3 regions of the Streptomyces sp. NPDC085460 genome follow, and region 2 is predicted to be linked to each of the others. Evidence: riboswitches for the same ligand, from Rfam matches in the RefSeq annotation. Region 2 holds a riboswitch; each other region holds the start of a gene.
What was found. A riboswitch is a leader RNA that binds a small molecule or an ion and turns the genes downstream of it on or off. The one in region 2 is predicted to bind cobalamin.

Region 1: it holds a riboswitch for cobalamin, as region 2 does, so the genes downstream of both, cobN (cobaltochelatase subunit CobN) here and ACIGHB_RS16760 (ribonucleoside-diphosphate reductase subunit alpha) in region 2, are expected to answer to the same signal.
Region 3: it holds a riboswitch for cobalamin, as region 2 does, so the genes downstream of both, ACIGHB_RS12085 (energy-coupling factor ABC transporter permease) here and ACIGHB_RS16760 (ribonucleoside-diphosphate reductase subunit alpha) in region 2, are expected to answer to the same signal.

What each region holds. Positions count from the first base shown of each region.
Region 1 covers NZ_JBITTO010000003.1:305,235-310,698, reverse strand. The annotation lists gene ACIGHB_RS09270 (precorrin-2 C(20)-methyltransferase) at 1-640, opposite strand, end outside; gene ACIGHB_RS09265 (precorrin-8X methylmutase) at 646-1,281, opposite strand; gene ACIGHB_RS09260 (cobalamin biosynthesis protein CobG) at 1,284-2,609, opposite strand; cobalamin riboswitch at 2,689-2,826, shown strand; gene cobN (cobaltochelatase subunit CobN) at 2,863-5,464, shown strand, end outside.
Region 2 covers NZ_JBITTO010000006.1:79,025-84,488, forward strand. The annotation lists gene ACIGHB_RS16760 (ribonucleoside-diphosphate reductase subunit alpha) at 1-1,189, opposite strand, end outside; cobalamin riboswitch at 1,312-1,450, opposite strand; gene ACIGHB_RS16765 (GNAT family N-acetyltransferase) at 1,492-1,992, opposite strand; gene mctP (monocarboxylate uptake permease MctP) at 2,072-3,697, opposite strand; gene ACIGHB_RS16775 (DUF3311 domain-containing protein) at 3,694-3,948, opposite strand; gene ACIGHB_RS16780 (GntR family transcriptional regulator) at 4,139-4,903, opposite strand; gene ACIGHB_RS16785 (extracellular solute-binding protein) at 5,186-5,464, shown strand, end outside.
Region 3 covers NZ_JBITTO010000004.1:220,670-226,133, forward strand. The annotation lists gene dhaK (dihydroxyacetone kinase subunit DhaK) at 715-1,707, shown strand; gene dhaL (dihydroxyacetone kinase subunit DhaL) at 1,715-2,344, shown strand; gene ACIGHB_RS12080 (PTS-dependent dihydroxyacetone kinase phosphotransferase subunit DhaM) at 2,341-2,748, shown strand; cobalamin riboswitch at 2,910-3,132, shown strand; gene ACIGHB_RS12085 (energy-coupling factor ABC transporter permease) at 3,161-3,856, shown strand; gene ACIGHB_RS12090 (energy-coupling factor ABC transporter substrate-binding protein) at 3,856-4,200, shown strand; gene cbiQ (cobalt ECF transporter T component CbiQ) at 4,207-4,956, shown strand; gene ACIGHB_RS12100 (ATP-binding cassette domain-containing protein) at 4,953-5,464, shown strand, end outside.

The sequences.
Region 1 (5,464 bases), on a different contig from region 2:
GCTCGCCCGCCATGAACGCCCGCTCCACATAGCGGGCGTCGTCCAGGCGGCCCGCCCGCTCCAGGGCGCGCCGGACGGCGGGGAAGGTGCGGCCGAGCTTCATGACGACCGCCGAGTCGGTGCCGGCGAGGCGGGCCGTCAGCTCGTCCTCGGGCAGGGTGCCGGGGACGATCGTGAGGACCTCCTCGGCCTCGCACAGCGGCTCGCCGAGCCGGGCGGCGGCGGCGCTGACGGAGGTGACGCCGGGGATGACGGTGGTGTCGTAGCGGTGGGCGAGCCGCTTGTGCATGTGCTGGTAGGAGCCGTAGAAGAGCGGGTCGCCCTCGGCGAGGACGGCGACCGTGCGGCCCGCGTCGAGGTGGGCGGCGAGCCGGGCCGCGGCCTCCTCGTAGAAGTCGTCGAGGGCGCCCCGGTAGCCGCCGGGGTGGTCGGTGGTCTCGACGGTGAGCGGGTACATGAGCCGCTCCTCGACGTGGTCCTCGCGCAGGTGGGGCGCGGCGATGGAGCGCGCGATCGACCGGCCGTGGCGGGCCGAGTGGTAGGCGATCACGTCGGCCTCGGCGATGGCCTTCACGGCGGCGAGGGTGAGGAGGTCCGGGTCGCCGGGGCCGAGGCCGACCCCGTACAGCTTGCCCTTCATGACGGTCACTGCTGGATCTCCGGTTCGTGCGCGAGGGCGTTGAGGGCGGCGGCGGTGATGGCGCTGCCGCCGCGCCGGCCGCGGACCACCAGGTAGTCCAGGCCGAGGTCGTTGGCGGCGAGGGCGTCCTTGGACTCGGCGGCGCCGATGAAGCCGACGGGGATGCCGAGGACGGCGGCGGGCCTCGGCGCGCCCTTCGCGATCATCTCCAGGAGGTGGAAGAGGGCGGTGGGGGCGTTGCCGATGGCGACGACGGAGCCTTCGAGGCGGTCCCGCCAGAGTTCGAGGGCGGCGGCGGAGCGGGTGGTGCCCAGCTCGGCGGCGAGGGCGGGGACGGCCGGGTCGGAGAGCGCGCAGAGCACCTCGTTGTCCGCGGGCAGCCGCTTGCGGGTGACGCCGGAGGCGACCATCTGGGCGTCGCAGAGGATGGGGGCGCCGGCCTGGAGGGCGGCGCGGGCGCGGGAGACGACCGCGGGGGAGTACGCGATGTCCCGGACGAGGTCGGTCATGCCGCAGGCGTGGATCATGCGGACGGCGACCGTCGCGACGTCGGCGGGCAGGGCGCCCAGGTCCGCCTCGGCGCGGATCGTGGCGAAGGAGCGGCGGTAGATCTCGGCGCCGTCTTTCTCGTACTCGTACATCCTCAGCTCTCATTCGATCTCGTACGGGCCGCCGCGACGGCTTCGGCCAGGGCGGTACGGGGGACGGGGGCGCCGTCCAGGAGGTAGGTGCCGGAGTCCCGGGCGGTGACCTCGATCCGGACGCCGTGCGGGTGTCCGCAGCGGCGCTCGCAGCCGGAGTAGTGCACGGGCAGCGGCCCGCCGGGCGCGCGCGCCGCGTCCGCCCGCACGTCGGCGAGGGACTTGGCGCAGCCGGGGGTGCCGGTGCAGGCGGTGACGCCGGTGCGGGGGTCGGCGGGGCCGGTGATCAGGCCGAGGGCGGCGAGCGCGGGGAGCCGGTCCGCCGTCGCTCCCACGACGACCGCCCCGCGCCACGGGGTGAGCCGCACCTCGTCCCCGCCCTCGCCGAGCGCCCGCAGCCCGCCGGCGGTCAGCCGGCCGAGCGGGGCGAGGACGTGCAGGGCGCGGTCGCCGAGCGTCCCGGGCGCGGGCGGCGGCCCCGAAGGAGAGGAAGACAGGGGTACGGGCTCCGCGGTGATCCCCGCGCGGGCGAGGGCGCCGGCCCACTCCGGGACGTGCCCGGGCGGGAGCTCGCGCGGGCGCCAGGCGCCGGTGCCGGCGGCGTCGGCGGCGTCGAGGAAGGCGAGGGCGCAGGCGAGCGCGGCGGTGGCGGCGCGGGAGGCGGAGGCGGAGGAGGCGTGGCTGGCGGCGGGGACGCCGGAGGCGGCGGGGTCCGTGGTGGGGTTCTGCGCGGCGGGGGCGTCGGCGGGGGTCAGCCGGAAGGCCGTGGAGCCCGCCGTCAGGAGCGTGGCGCCGTGCGGTGCTGCGACCAAGCTCACATCGCCGCCGAGGCCGGTGACGTCGCCGCGCCCGTCGTCGAGGACGAAGAGGAAACGGCCGGAGAGGGCCGCCGCGCGGGGTTCCGCGCAGAGCGCCGCGTCCAGGGCCCGGGCCCACAACTGCGCGTCGGCGTGGCCGAGTCCGTCGAGCCCCGAGGCGGGGGAGGCGACGATGTTCCGGACCCGCTCGTGGGTGCGGGAGGGCAGCAGAACCGCGTCGTCGAGGAGCGCGGCGAGCCGGCCGCCGCAGCCCTCGGCCAGACCGCGCAGCTCGGCGTTGCCGCGCGAGGTGATCGAGAGGCCGCCGTCGCCGAGTTCCTCGGCCGCGTCGGCCAGAGCCATGAGCTGACGTGGCGTCAACCGTCCGGCGGGGAGGCGGAGTCGGGCGAGGAAACCGTCGGCTGCGGCGTGCAGCCGGAGCGCCCCCGGGCACGCGTCGCCTCGGTCCCGTATGCGAGGTTCGCCCGCTTCGGGCGGGCTGGGTGGGGTCGGCGGCATGGCGGCGAGCATACCCACGGGAAACCGGACGGCCACCGAGTGTGATCCGGCCGACTCTCCGGCTCTCTTAGGCCCGCCGACGTCACGATCTACTATGCAGATCGGCATGGGGTCCCAGGACCCCGGGGAGGAAGCCCGGTGAGAATCCGGCGCGGTCCCGCCACTGTGAGCCCGAGCCGGCGACGGCCCCGGGTGAGTCAGGAACTCCCGCCATCCACCATGACCCGGGGCGCGGACAACCCCGAGGAAGGGCCTGAGCCTCGCCATGCTCCTGCTGCTGTCGCACTCCGACACCGACCTGCTCAGTGCCCGCGCGGCGAACGCCGCCGCGCCCGAGGGCCCGGTCCCGTACCGCTTCGCCAACCCCTCCCGGCTCCCGCTCGACGACCTCCCCGGCCTGCTCGACGGCGCCGAACTCGTCGTCGTCCGCCTCCTCGGCGGCGTCCGCTCCTGGCAGGAAGGGCTCGACGCGGTCCTCGCCGCCGGAAAGCCGGTCGTCGTGCTCAGCGGCGAACAGGCGCCCGACGCCCAGCTGATGGCCGCCTCCACCGTGCCCGTCGGCGTCGCCACCGAGGCCCACGCCTACCTCGCCCACGGCGGCCCCGCCAACCTGGCGCAGCTGGCCCGCTTCCTCTCCGACACCGTGCTGCTCACCGGCCACGGCTTCGAGGCCCCGGCCGCCGCCCCCACCTGGGGCCCGCTGGAGCGCCCCGCCCGCTCCGCCGAGGGCCCGACGGTCGCCGTGCTCTACTACCGCGCCCACCACATGAGCGGGAACACCGCCTTCGTCGGCGCCCTCTGCGACGCGATCGAGGACGCGGGCGGCCGCGCCCTCCCGCTGTACGTGGCCTCGCTGCGCGCCCCCGAGGAGGAGCTGCTCGCCGTGCTGCGCGGCGCCGACGCGATCGTCACCACCGTCCTCGCCGCCGGCGGCACCAAGCCCGCCGCCGCGCAGGCCGGCGGAGACGAGGAGGCGTGGGACGCGGGCGCGCTCGCCGCGCTCGACGTGCCGGTGCTCCAGGCCCTGTGCCTGACCGGCTCGCGGGCGAACTGGGAGGAGAACGACGAGGGCCTGTCGCCGCTGGACGCGGCCAGCCAGGTCGCCGTCCCCGAGTTCGACGGCCGGCTCATCACCGTGCCGTTCTCCTTCAAGGAGATCGACGCCGACGGCCTGCCCGCCTACGTCGCCGACGCCGAGCGCGCCGCCCGCGTGGCCGGCATCGCCGTCCGCCACGCCCGCCTGCGGCACATCCCGAACGCCGAGAAGAAGCTGGCGCTCGTCCTCTCCGCGTACCCGACCAAGCACTCCCGCATCGGCAACGCCGTCGGCCTCGACACCCCCGCCTCCGCGATCGCCCTGCTGCGCCGGCTGATCGCCGAGGGGTACGACTTCGGGCCCGAGGCGGAGCTGCCCGGCCTCGTCTCCGGCGACGGCGACGAGCTGATCTACGCCCTGATCGAGGCCGGCGGCCACGACCAGGAGTGGCTCACCGAGGAGCAGCTGGCGAAGAACCCGGTCCGCATCCCGGCCGCCGACTACCAGCGCTGGTACGCCGGACTCCCGGCCGAGCTGCGCGAGCGGGTCGAGGAGCACTGGGGTCCGGCGCCCGGCGAGATGTTCCTCGACCGGTCCCGGAACCCGGAGGGCGACATCGTCCTCGCCGCGCTGCGGCGCGGGAACCTCCTCGTCCTCATCCAGCCGCCGCGCGGCTTCGGCGAGAACCCGATCGCGATCTACCACGATCCGGATCTCCCGCCGTCCCACCACTACCTCGCCGCCTACCGCTGGATCGCGGCCCGCGCCGAGGACGGCGGCTTCGGCGCCGACGCCATGGTCCATCTGGGCAAGCACGGCAACCTGGAGTGGCTGCCCGGCAAGAACGCCGGCCTCTCCGCCGCCTGCGGCCCCGACGCGGCCCTCGGCGACCTGCCGCTGGTCTACCCGTTCCTCGTCAACGACCCCGGCGAGGGCACCCAGGCCAAGCGGCGCGTCCACGCCACCCTCGTCGACCACCTCGTGCCGCCGATGGCCCGCGCCGACTCGTACGGCGACATCGCGCGCCTGGAGCAGCTGCTCGACGAGTACGCGCAGATCTCCTCCATGGACCCGGCGAAGCTGCCCGCGATCCGCGCCCAGATCTGGACCCTGATCCAGGCCGCCAAGCTCGACCACGACCTCGGCATGGAGGAGCGCCCGGAGGACGACGGCTTCGACGACTTCCTGCTGCACGTCGACGGCTGGCTGTGCGAGGTCAAGGACGCCCAGATCCGGGACGGCCTGCACGTCCTCGGCGGCGCCCCGGAGGGCGAGGCCCGGGTCAACCTGGTCCTCTCCATCCTCCGCGCCCGCCAGATCTGGGGCGGTACGCAGGCGCTGCCCGGTCTGCGCGAGGCCCTGGGCCTGGACGAGTCGGCCGCGACCCGCACGACCGCCGACGAGGCGGAGGCGAAGGCCCGCGCGCTGGTCGAGGCGATGGAGGCGGCCGGCTGGTCCGCCGACGCGGTCCCGGCGGTCGCCGGCGACCACGGCCCCGAGGTCCAGGCGGTGCTCCGCTTCGCCTGCGAGCAGGTCGTGCCGCGCCTCGCCGCCACCACCGACGAGCTGGGCCACGCCGTCCACGCCCTGAACGGCGGCTTCGTGCCGGCCGGGCCGTCAGGCTCGCCGCTGCGCGGCCTGGTCAACGTGCTGCCGACCGGCCGGAACTTCTACTCCGTCGACCCGAAGGCCGTGCCGTCCCGGCTCGCCTGGGAGACCGGCCAGGCGCTCGCCGACTCCCTCCTGGAGCGGTACCGCGCCGACAACGGCGAGTGGCCCACCTCGGTCGGTCTCTCCCTGTGGGGCACCAGCGCCATGCGCACCGCGGGCG
Region 2 (5,464 bases):
GGCCGTACAGGTCGCGGGCCGGCATGGTCCGGCGGGCCAGGCCCTTCGCCTCGGCGGCGCGGTAGGCGGCGTCGAACTCCTCGCCCCACAGGTCGACGAGCTCGGGCACGTCGGCGGGGGAGAAGAGCGACCACTCGGCGTCCGCGTTCACCCGGCGCATGAACTCGTCCGGGATCCAGTGGGCGAGGTTCAGGTTGTGGGTGCGGCGGGCGTCCTCGCCGGTGTTGTCGCGGAGCTCCAGGAACTCCTCGATGTCCGCGTGCCAGGTCTCCAGGTAGACCGCGGCGGCGCCCTTGCGGCGGCCGCCCTGGTTGACCGCCGCCACGGAGGCGTCGAGCGTCTTCAGGAACGGCACGATGCCGTTGGAGTGCCCGTTGGTGCCCCGGATCAGGGAGCCGCGCGAGCGGATCCGGGAGTAGGACAGGCCGATGCCGCCGGCGTGCTTCGACAGGCGCGCGACCTGGTGGTAGCGGTCGTAGATCGAGTCCAGCTCGTCCTGCGGGGAGTCCAGGAGGTAGCAGGAGGACATCTGGGGGTGGCGGGTGCCGGAGTTGAAGAGCGTGGGGGAGGAGGGCAGGTAGTCGAGCCGGCTCATCAGCCGGTACAGCGCCGCCACCTCGTCCAGCGCGCGGAGCGAGTCGTCCTCGGCGAGGCCGGCCGCGACCCGGAGCATGAAGTGCTGCGGGGTCTCGATCACCTTGCGGGTGATCGGGTGGCGCAGCAGGTAGCGGGAGTAGAGCGTCCGCAGGCCGAAGTAGCCGAAGCGGTCGTCGCCGGCGAGGTCGATCAGCGCGTCCATGCGGTCCGCGTGCAGCGCGACGAAGGCGGCGGTGCGGTCGGCGATCAGGCCCTCGCGGTGACCGGTGGCGACGGAGGCGGAGAAGCAGACGGCGCCCTGCGTGGCCGCCTCCTCGGCGATGGTGAGGGTGAGCAGCCGGGCGGCGAGCCGGGAGTAGGCGGGGTCCTCGGAGATGAGTCCGGCGGCGGCCTCGGTGGCCAGTTCGCGCAGCTCCGCCTCGTCCGAACCGGCGTGCCGGCCGCGCAGCGCGGCGGCGGCGACCCGGCCGGGGTCGGTGTCGGTGAGGTCGGCGGTGAGGTCGGTCAGGGTCCGCAGCAGCACGGTCCCGGGGCCGTCACTCTCGATCGCGGCGGCCTCGGTGGCTGACGGACCCGCAGGCGCGATGGTCACGTGGGGGCTCTCCCTCGCTCGGCCCGGGGCCACGGCGGGGGAGGGGCGGACGGGCACCCGTACGCGCCCGTGTCCACCGGCCCATTCCGCGAGGCCCGGACGTCATCGGCACCCGGAACGGTCGTACCAGGTGCACTGCCGGCAGGTGTTCGGACTCGCTCCGTGGACAAGGGCACACGAAGTACACCGTTGCGGGACAGTTCCGGATTCGCACCGGATTCCCCTGCGACGACAGCGAGGACGAGCATACATGTGGGGGGCGCCGATCTCGGAACCCCCCACATGTTGTGTCGGTCCGTGGACTACAGCTCCAGGGCGTAGGTTCGCAGAGAGTGTTCGGGGATGGGCTGCCAGTCCCGTTCCGGCGTGCGGACGAAGCCCATCCGCTCGTATATCCGGTGGGCGGAGACCATCTTGGCGTCGGTGGAGAGGACGAGCCTGGCGCAGCCGGGCAGGGCCCGTGCCCGGTCCAGGCAGGCGCGGACGAGCGCCTCCCCGACGCCTCTGCCGCGGGCCGCCGGCGCGACGACGAGCATCCGGAACTCGGCCTCTCCGGGGACGGCGATGTCCGCCCAGGCGGTGCCGCCGGGGGCGAAGGTCACCCCGCCGATGATCCCGTCCTCGGCGTCGGCGGCGACCAGTACCTCGCTCTCGCGCGCCCGCCGGGCCGTGTCGCGGAGCACGTTCAGGTAGAAGTCGTCCTCGCCGTACAGCAGCAGCCCGTCGTTCAGATAGGTGAGTCCGGTGAGGTCACCGAGTTCCTCGTACTCCTCGGGCCGTACCGCCCTGATCGTGAAGTCCATGGGCCTCAGTCTGCCGCGCGGCCACGCGAGAGGGGCCCGGGTTTCTCCCCGGGCCCCTCTCGGTGTGCGTGTGGGCGGCTCAGTGGGTGGAGGCGCCGACCTTCGGGAGCTCCGTGCTGACCCCGGCGTCGCCGGCGTCGGCCGTGTAGTCCGACGGGGAGGTCTCGTCGACGCCCTCGGGCGCCTTGGCGGCCCGCAGGACGAAGGTGAGGACCACGGTGACGACGAGGTTGAGGACGAAGGCGGTGAGGCCGATGTAGCCGATCTCGCCGATGCCCGGGATCTCCGCCGAGGAACCGCCGAAGTGCTTCTGGGTCGGGCTGGCGACGCCGTACGCGGCGGCGGTGCCGTAGATCATGCCGACCGCCCAGCCGGCGATCAGGGCCCAGCGGTGGAACCAGCGGGTGAAGAGGCCGCCGACCAGGGCCGGGAAGGTCTGGAGGATCCAGATGCCGCCGAGCAGCTGGAAGTTGATCGCGACGGTCTTGTCCATGGTGAGGACGAAGGCGAGCGCGCCGACCTTGACCAGGAGCGAGACCAGCTTGGAGACCTTGGTCTCCTGTGCCGGGGTGGCGTCCTTCTTGATGAAGTCCTTGTAGATGTTGCGGGTGAAGAGGTTGGCCGCGGCGATCGACATGATCGCGGCGGGGACGAGCGCGCCGATGCCGATCGCGGCGAAGGCGACGCCCGCGAACCAGTCGGGGAACATGTCCTCGAAGAGCTGCGGGATGGCGAGCTGTCCGTTGGACACCTTCACCCCGGCGGCGATCGCCATGAAGCCGAGCAGCGCGAGCAGGCCCAGCATCAGCGAGTACAGCGGGAGGATCGTGGTGTTGCGGCGGATGACCTCACGGCTCTTGGAGGAGAGGGTCGCCGTGATCGAGTGCGGGTACATGAAGAGGGCGAGCGCCGAGCCGAGCGCGAGCGTCGCGTACGTCCACTGGCTCGCCTCGCCGGGCACCAGCGAGCCGCGCGGCTTCTCGGTCGCCGGGTTGATCGTCGCGTACGCCTCGCCGGCCTTGGCGAAGATCTCGTCGAAGCCGCCGAGCTTGATCGGGATGTAGATGATCGCCACCGCGATGACGATGTAGATCAGGGTGTCCTTGACGAAGGCGATGAGCGCCGGGGCGCGCAGGCCCGAGGAGTACGTGTACGCCGCGAGCACGCCGAAGGCGATGAGGATCGGCAGGTCCTTGATGAACCAGTGGGTGTCCTCGCCGCCGCCGACGCCCATCACGTCGAGGACGGCCTGGATGCCGACGAGCTGGAGCGCGATGTACGGCATGGTGGCGAGGATGCCGGTGACGGCGACGGCCAGGGACAGGCCCTTGGAGCCGAAGCGGCCGCGGACGAAGTCCGAGGTGGTCACGTATCCGTGCTTGTGCGAGACGGACCAGAGCCGGGGCAGGAAGGTGAAGATCAGCGGGTAGACCAGGATCGTGTACGGCACGGCGAAGAAGCCGGCCGCGCCCGCCGCGTAGATGGCCGCCGGGACGGCGACGAAGGTGTACGCGGTGTAGAGGTCGCCGCCGAGCAGGAACCAGGTGACCCAGGTGCCGAACGACCGGCCGCCCAGGCCCCATTCGTCGAGGCTGTTCTCGTTCTCCGCCCTGCGCCACTTGGAGGCGAGGAAGCCCATGACCGTGACGGCCAGGAAGAAGAAGATGAAGACGGCGAGTGCCACGCCGTTGACGCCGTCCTTCATCGCGCGTCACCTCCCTTGCGGGCGCGCTGGTCACGCTGCCACAGCTTGTACGCGATCATCGTGAGCGCGGTCGACACCAGCACCCAGAGCATCTGGTACCAGTAGAAGAACGGGATGCCGGCGAAGAGCGGTTCGACCTTCGCGTACGAGCTCACCCAGAGCATCGCCACGAACGGGGCCGTCAGGCACAGCGCTATGACGACCCTGATCGGTGTGATGACCGGTTGGTTCCCGGTTGTGGCTTCTGACATGGTGAAGTGGTCCCCTCGCTGATCACCGGCTGATGCCGAGGAAATGTAGGGGACCGTCCAGTCCATGGGAACCCTCGTCCGAATAACGGACGTGTATCGGGCGGGTCTCGGCGATGGGCGCACCGGCCCTGGAACAGAACTACCCCGACACATCACACGGATGCGCCGGGGTACGGGTTCAGATCGATTTTCAGCCGTTGGGCCGCTGGAGGCGGGCGACGAACTTGTAGCGGTCGCCGCGGTAGACGGAGCGCACCCATTCGACCGGTTCGCCCTGGGCGTCCAGGGAGTGGCGGGAGAGCATCAGCATCGGCAGTCCGACGTCGGTGCCGAGCAGTCCGGCCTCGCGGGGGGTGGCGAGCGAGGTCTCGATGGTCTCCTCGGCCTCGGCGAGGTGGACGTCGTAGACCTCGGCGAGGGCGGTGTAGAGCGAGGTGTACTTGACCAGCGAACGGCGCAGCGCGGGGAAGCGCTTGGCCGAAAGGTGCGTGGTCTCGATCGCCATCGGTTCGCCGTTGGCCAGCCGGAGGCGCTCGATGCGGAGCACCCGGCCGCCGGCCGTGATGTCGAGCAGCCCGGCGAGGGTGTCGTCGGCGGTCACGTACCCGATGTCGAGGAGCTGCGAGGTGGGTTCGAGGCCCTGGGCGCGCATGTCCTCGGTGTACGAGGTGAGTTGCAGGGACTGGGAGACCTTCGGCTTCGCCACGAAGGTGCCCTTGCCCTGGATGCGCTCCAGCCGGCCCTCGACGACCAGCTCCTGGAGGGCCTGGCGCACGGTGGTGCGCGAGGTGTCGAACTCGGCCGCGAGGGTCCGCTCCGGCGGCACGGGGGTGCCCGGCGGAAGGGTCTCCGTCATGTCGAGGAGGTGCCTTTTCAGCCGGTAGTACTTGGGCACGCGCGCGGTGCGGGTGGCCGCTCCGCCCTCTGTCTCCGTGCTGCCCGCCTCCGTGGCCATGGCCTGCCTTCCCGACTGTGCTGCTGCCGTCACCGGCTCCTCCGTCTGTCGCGGCTCACATGGTGGCACGGACCGGTCACGGGTCGTCGGCCTCCCTCAGGTGTCGGTCCGATAACGGACGCGACTGCCCTTCTTATACACCCTTGACACCCCTAAAGGTCTAGGCCAAGCTCCGGGTACTGGTCTAAACCATTAAAGACCAGGTCCCAGCCCCACGAGCACTACCTGACGTATGTCTTCGCGCGGTGGGCAGGGGTTGCAGGCATCCCTGAGGAGGGTGGCGTGAAGCGCAAGCTCATCGCGGCGATCGGCGTCGCGGGCATGATGGTCTCTATCGCTGCGTGTGGTTCCGACAGCGGTGACAAGAACAAGGACAAGGCCGAGGGCGGCAACAAGTCGCTCACCGTCTGGGTCATGGACGGTTCCGCTCCCAAGGAGTGGATCGACGGCGTCAACAAGGAGTTCGAGGCCGCCCACCCCGGCGTCAAGGTCAAGGTCGAGGTCCAGCAGTGGACCGACATCCAGACCAAGGTCACCACGGCCCTCTCCGAGGACACCCCG
Region 3 (5,464 bases), on a different contig from region 2:
TCGAACCCAGGAGGCCCACGTGCCCGCCCCTTCGGTCACCATCACCTGCGAGTTCAGCGGCAGCGTCGTGGCAAAGGGCGCCCCTGATGACCTCTCCGCATCGCTCCTGAGGCACGCCGGCTTCCAGCAGATCGGCGGCGAGTGCGGTCAGCAGTGCCGAGGGGGCGGCGTCGGCGACCTGCGGGCCGTGGGCCGTGGCGGGGTGCATGAGGGTGAGGAGTTCGGTCAGGGACTGCCCGCGCCCAGGGGCAGCGTGTCCTCGGGCAGGATCGGGGTGCGGTGGCTGTGGGAGTCTGCGGCGGCGCTGGTCAGGTCGAACCGGTCGGCGGTGCGCTGGGTGAGCCAGGCTGTGGCCGGCCGGTGGCAAACGGGTTCTCGTACGACGACAGTGGGCGCGCCCGGGGTGTGGTGCAGGCCCGCCGTGCGCCAGCTGCGCGGTGACCCTGCCCGGCCGGCACAGGCTCTCTTACGCGCACCGGTGCGCGACCTCACTCCCAGGCAGATAATTGCGCCATCATGCACAAGTGCAAAGAGCACCCAGTCCGACTCACCCCTGACGGGTGGTCAATAAAGTCAGCTACAGGTCAGCATCAGTACCGCTCGGGATCGCCCCCGGGCGCCGCGATCCGCCAAGATCAACAAACGGTCTCACCTACTGTGACCTGCGTAAAGCCTGCTCAGTCACCTACCTGCTAGTCGCACCAGGAGGTATCCATGAGGATGCTGATCAACGTGCCCGAGACCGTCGTCGCCGATGCCTTGCGCGGGCTGGCCGCCGCGCACCCCGAGTTGACCGTGGACGTCGAGCGGCGGGTGGTGGTGCGGAGGGACGCGCCGGTGGCCGGGAAGGTCGCCCTGGTGTCGGGGGGCGGGTCCGGGCACGAGCCGCTGCACGCGGGGTTCGTGGGGCCGGGGATGCTCGACGGGGCGTGCCCCGGGGAGGTGTTCACGTCGCCCGTGCCGGACCAGATGGTGCGGGCCGCCGCCGCGGTGGACAGCGGGGCGGGGGTGTTGTTCGTGGTGAAGAACTACACCGGGGACGTGCTGAACTTCGAGATGGCCGCCGAGCTCGCCGAGGACGAGGGCATCCAGGTCGCCCGGGTGCTCGTCGACGACGACGTGGCCGTCACCGACAGCCTGTACACGGCGGGGCGGCGCGGGACCGGCGCCACGCTCTTCGTGGAGAAGCTCGCCGGGGCGGCGGCCGAGGAGGGCGCCCCGCTGGAGCGGGTGGAGGCGCTGGCCCGGCGGGTGGTCGCGCGGTCGCGGTCCTTCGGCGTCGCGCTGAGCGCCTGCACCACGCCCGCCAAGGGCAGCCCGACCTTCGATCTTCCGCCCGGGGAGCTGGAGTTGGGCGTCGGCATCCACGGCGAGCCGGGGCGGGAGCGGCGCGGGATGATGACCGCGCGGGAGATCGCCGAGGTCGCCGTCGACGCGGTCCTGGACGACCTGCGGCCCTCGGATCCGGTGCTGCTGCTCGTGAACGGGATGGGCGGGACGCCGCTGCTCGAACTGTACGGGTTCAACGCGGAGGTACGGCGGGTGCTCGACGCGCGCCGGGTGCCGGTGGCGCGGACCCTGGTGGGGAACTACGTGACCTCGCTCGACATGGCCGGGTGCTCGGTGACCGTGTGCGCGGCCGACAAGGAGCTGCTGCGGCTGTGGGACGCGCCGGTGTCGACGGCCGCGCTGCGCTGGGGCCGGTGAGCGGGCGATGACGGAGGCGTACGGTGCCGCGTTCGCGGTGCGCTGGATGGAGACGGTGGCGGCGGCGGTGGACCAGGAGGCGGGCCGGCTGACCGAGCTGGACGCGGCGATCGGCGACGCGGACCACGGCGCCAATCTGCGGCGCGGGTTCGCCGCCGTCGCCGACGCGCTGGCGAAGGAGCCGCCCGCGACACCCGGCGGGGTCCTCGTGGCCGCCGGACGGCAGCTGATCTCCACGGTGGGCGGGGCCTCGGGGCCGCTCTACGGGACGCTGCTGCGCCGGGCCGGCAAGGCGCTCGGCGACGGTGACGCGGTGACGCGGGCCGAGCTCGCGGACGCGCTCGCGGCCGGCGTCGCCGCCGTCGGGCAGCTCGGCGGGGCCGTACCGGGCGACAAGACGATGCTGGACGCGCTGGTCCCGGCCGTGGCGGCGCTGCCCGAGTCCTTCGCGGCGGCGCGCGCCGCGGCCGGCGAGGGCGCGCTCGCGACGGTCCCGCTGCGCGCCCGCAAGGGCCGGGCCAGTTACCTCGGCGAGCGGTCGGTCGGCCACCAGGACCCGGGGGCGACCTCCTCGGCGCTGCTGTTCGCCGCGCTGGCGGAGGCGGCGGAGGAGGCGGCGGAGGGGGCGGCCGGATGAGCGGGGCGAGGGTCGGGATCGTGCTCGTCTCGCACAGTGCCGCCGTGGCGGCGGCGGTCGCGGAGCTGGCCCGGGGGCTCGCCGGCGGCGGCGACCTGGCACCGGTCGCGGCGGCGGGCGGCACGCCCGACGGCGGTCTCGGTACGAGCTCCGAGCTGATCGCCGCGGCGGCGAGGGACGTCGACGCGGGGGCCGGCGTGGCCGTCCTGGTGGACCTGGGCAGCGCGGTCCTGACGGTGAAGGCCCTCCTCGCGGAGGGCGACGAACTCCCGGAGGGCACCCGGCTCGTGGACGCCCCCTTCGTGGAGGGCGCGGTGGCCGCCCTGGTGACGGCGAGCGCCGGCGGCGGCCTGGACGCGGTGACGGCCGCGGCGTCGGAGGCGTACGCCTACCGCAAGGTCTGAGACGGGGAGAGGGGGCCGCCCCGGCTGGGTTCCACGCCGCCGGGGCGCCCTCGTCCGAGCAGCAGCAAGCACTAGGACGCGTTCCACGCTAGTGCGAGGGTCTGACAACGGGTCCCGCGCCACCGGGCCCGGCGAGGATGTCCGAGCGCGAGTGACCGACCCCGCATTGTGATGAAGCAGGTCAACACACTAATGTCACAGCGCCTTGGTGTTCGGGAAACCGGTGCAGTACCGGTGCGGCCCTCGCCACTGTGATCGGGAGGTCCGGCTCCTTCCCCTCGGGGAAGCCACTGCTCCGCCGCGGGAGACCGTCGCGGGGTGGGAAGGCGGAGTCGGGCGTCATGACCGTCAGCCAGGAGACCGGCCAGGGCGCGTTGTCCATCCACGAGGTGCTGGAGAGGGTCTCCCGATCATGCATATCGCCGAGGGGTATCTGCCCCCCGTCCATGCGGCCGCCTGGGGCGTCGCATCGGCTCCGTTCGTCGTCCACGGCGTCCGGGCGCTCACCCGCGAGGTGCGCGCCAACCCCGAGTCCACGCTGTTGCTCGGCGCCGCCGGCGCCTTCACGTTCGTCCTGTCCGCGCTCAAACTGCCGTCCGTGACGGGCAGTTGTTCCCATCCTACGGGTACGGGTCTGGGCGCCATACTGTTCCGGCCGCCGATCATGGCGGTGCTCGGCACCATCACGCTCCTGTTCCAGGCGCTGCTGCTCGCCCACGGCGGGCTGACCACGCTGGGGGCGAACGTCTTCTCGATGGCGATCGTCGGCCCCTGGGCGGGATACGGCGCCTACGTGCTGCTGAAGCGGTCCGGGGCGCCCCTGATGGTGAGCGTCTTCTTCGGCGCGTTCGTCGCCGACCTGTCCACCTACTGCGTGACCAGCGTCCAGCTGGCCGTCGCCTTCCCCGACCCGGGCAGCGGCATCGCCGGTTCGCTGGCGAAGTTCGGCTCCATCTTCGCGGTGACGCAGATCCCGCTCGCCGTGAGCGAGGGGCTGCTGACCGTCCTCGTGGTGCGGCTGCTCATGCAGGCCAGCAAGAGTGACCTGCTGCGTCTGGGCGTGCTCGCCCGGACGGAGCCGAAGCGACGCGAGGAGGCGGCGGCGTGATGAGCCGGAACGCGAAGATCAACACCCTGCTGCTCGCGCTCGTGGCGGTGCTCGCCGTCGTGCCGCTGGCGCTCGGGCTCGGCGACCACAAGGAGGAGCCGTTCGCCGGCGCCGACGCGGAGGCCGAGACGGCGATCACCGAGATCAAGCCGGACTACGAGCCGTGGTTCAGCCCGCTGTACGAGCCGCCGTCCGGCGAGATCGAGTCGGCGCTTTTCGCCCTCCAGGCGGCGCTGGGCGCCGGTGTCCTCGCGTACTACTTCGGGGTGCGGCGCGGCCGTCGGCAGGGCGAGGAGCGGGCGGCGGCCCGCGAGGAGAGCGGCGCACCCGGCGCGGAGGCGTAACCGCCGATGCTGCCGATCGACGCGGCGGCGCACAGCAGCCGCTGGCGCCGCCGCCATCCGGCGGAGAAGGCGGCGCTCGGTCTCGGTCTGACCCTGTGCGCGGTGTGTCTGCCGCCGTGGCCGGGCGCGCCCCTGGTCGCGGCGGCCACGCTCGCCGTGCTGCTCGGCCCGGCCGGTGTGCCGGGCCGGCAGCTGTGGCGGGCGTTCCGGATCCCGCTGGGCTTCTGCGTCACCGGGGCCGTCCCGCTGCTGTTCGCGGTGGGCGGCCCCGGCGGCGTCGTGGCCTGGGCCCCGGACGGGCCGGCGCACGCCGGGGAGCTGCTGCTGCGGACGGCCTCGGCCTCACTGGGGGTGCTGCTGTTCGCGTTCACCACACCGGTGTCGGACGTGCTGCCGCGCCTGGTCAGGGCCGGGGTGCCGGCGCCGGTGGTGGACGTGGCCCTGGTGATGTACCGGATCGTGTTCCTGCTGCTCGACGCGCAGGCCAAGGTGCGGCAGGCGCAGGCGGCGCGGCTCGGGGCGACGACCCGGGCGGCCGTCTGGCGGTCGCTGGCCGGGCTCGGCGCGACCTCGTTCGTCCGCGCCTTCGACCGGGCGCGGCGGCTCCAGACCGGTCTCGCCGGGCGCGGCTACGACGGGACGCTGCGGGTGCTGCTGCCCGGGGCCCCGGTCTCGCGACCGTTCCTCGCGGCGACGGCCGGTCTGCTCGGGGGGCTCGTCGCCCTCACCCTCGTACTGGAAAGGTTCCTGCCATGACGGTCCCCGTCCCGGTGGTGGAGTTGGTGGGCGCGGGTTTCGCGTACGAGGACGGTCCCGCCGTCCTCACCGATGTCGGGTTCGCGGTGACGGAGGGCCGGGCGATCGCGCTGCTCGGGCGGAACGGCGGCGGGAAGACCACGCTGCTGCGGCTGCTCAGCGGCGGGCTCCGCTGCGGGGAGGGAGCGCTGCTCCTGGACGGTGCGGAGGTGGCGTACGACCGGAAGGGGCTGACCCGGCTGCGGACGTCGGTGCAGCTGGTGGTGCAGGATCCGGACGACCAGCTGTTCGCCGCCTCGGTGGCGCAGGACGTGTCGTTCGGGCCGATGAACCTGGGGCTGCCGGAGGAGGAGGTGCGGCTCCGGGTGGACGAGGCGCTGGAGGCGCTGGACATCACCGCGCTCGCGGACCGGCCGACGCACCTGCTGTCGTACGGGCAGCGGAAGCGGGCGGCGATCGCGGGCGCGGTCGCGATGCGCCCCCGGGTGCTGATCATGGACGAGCCGAC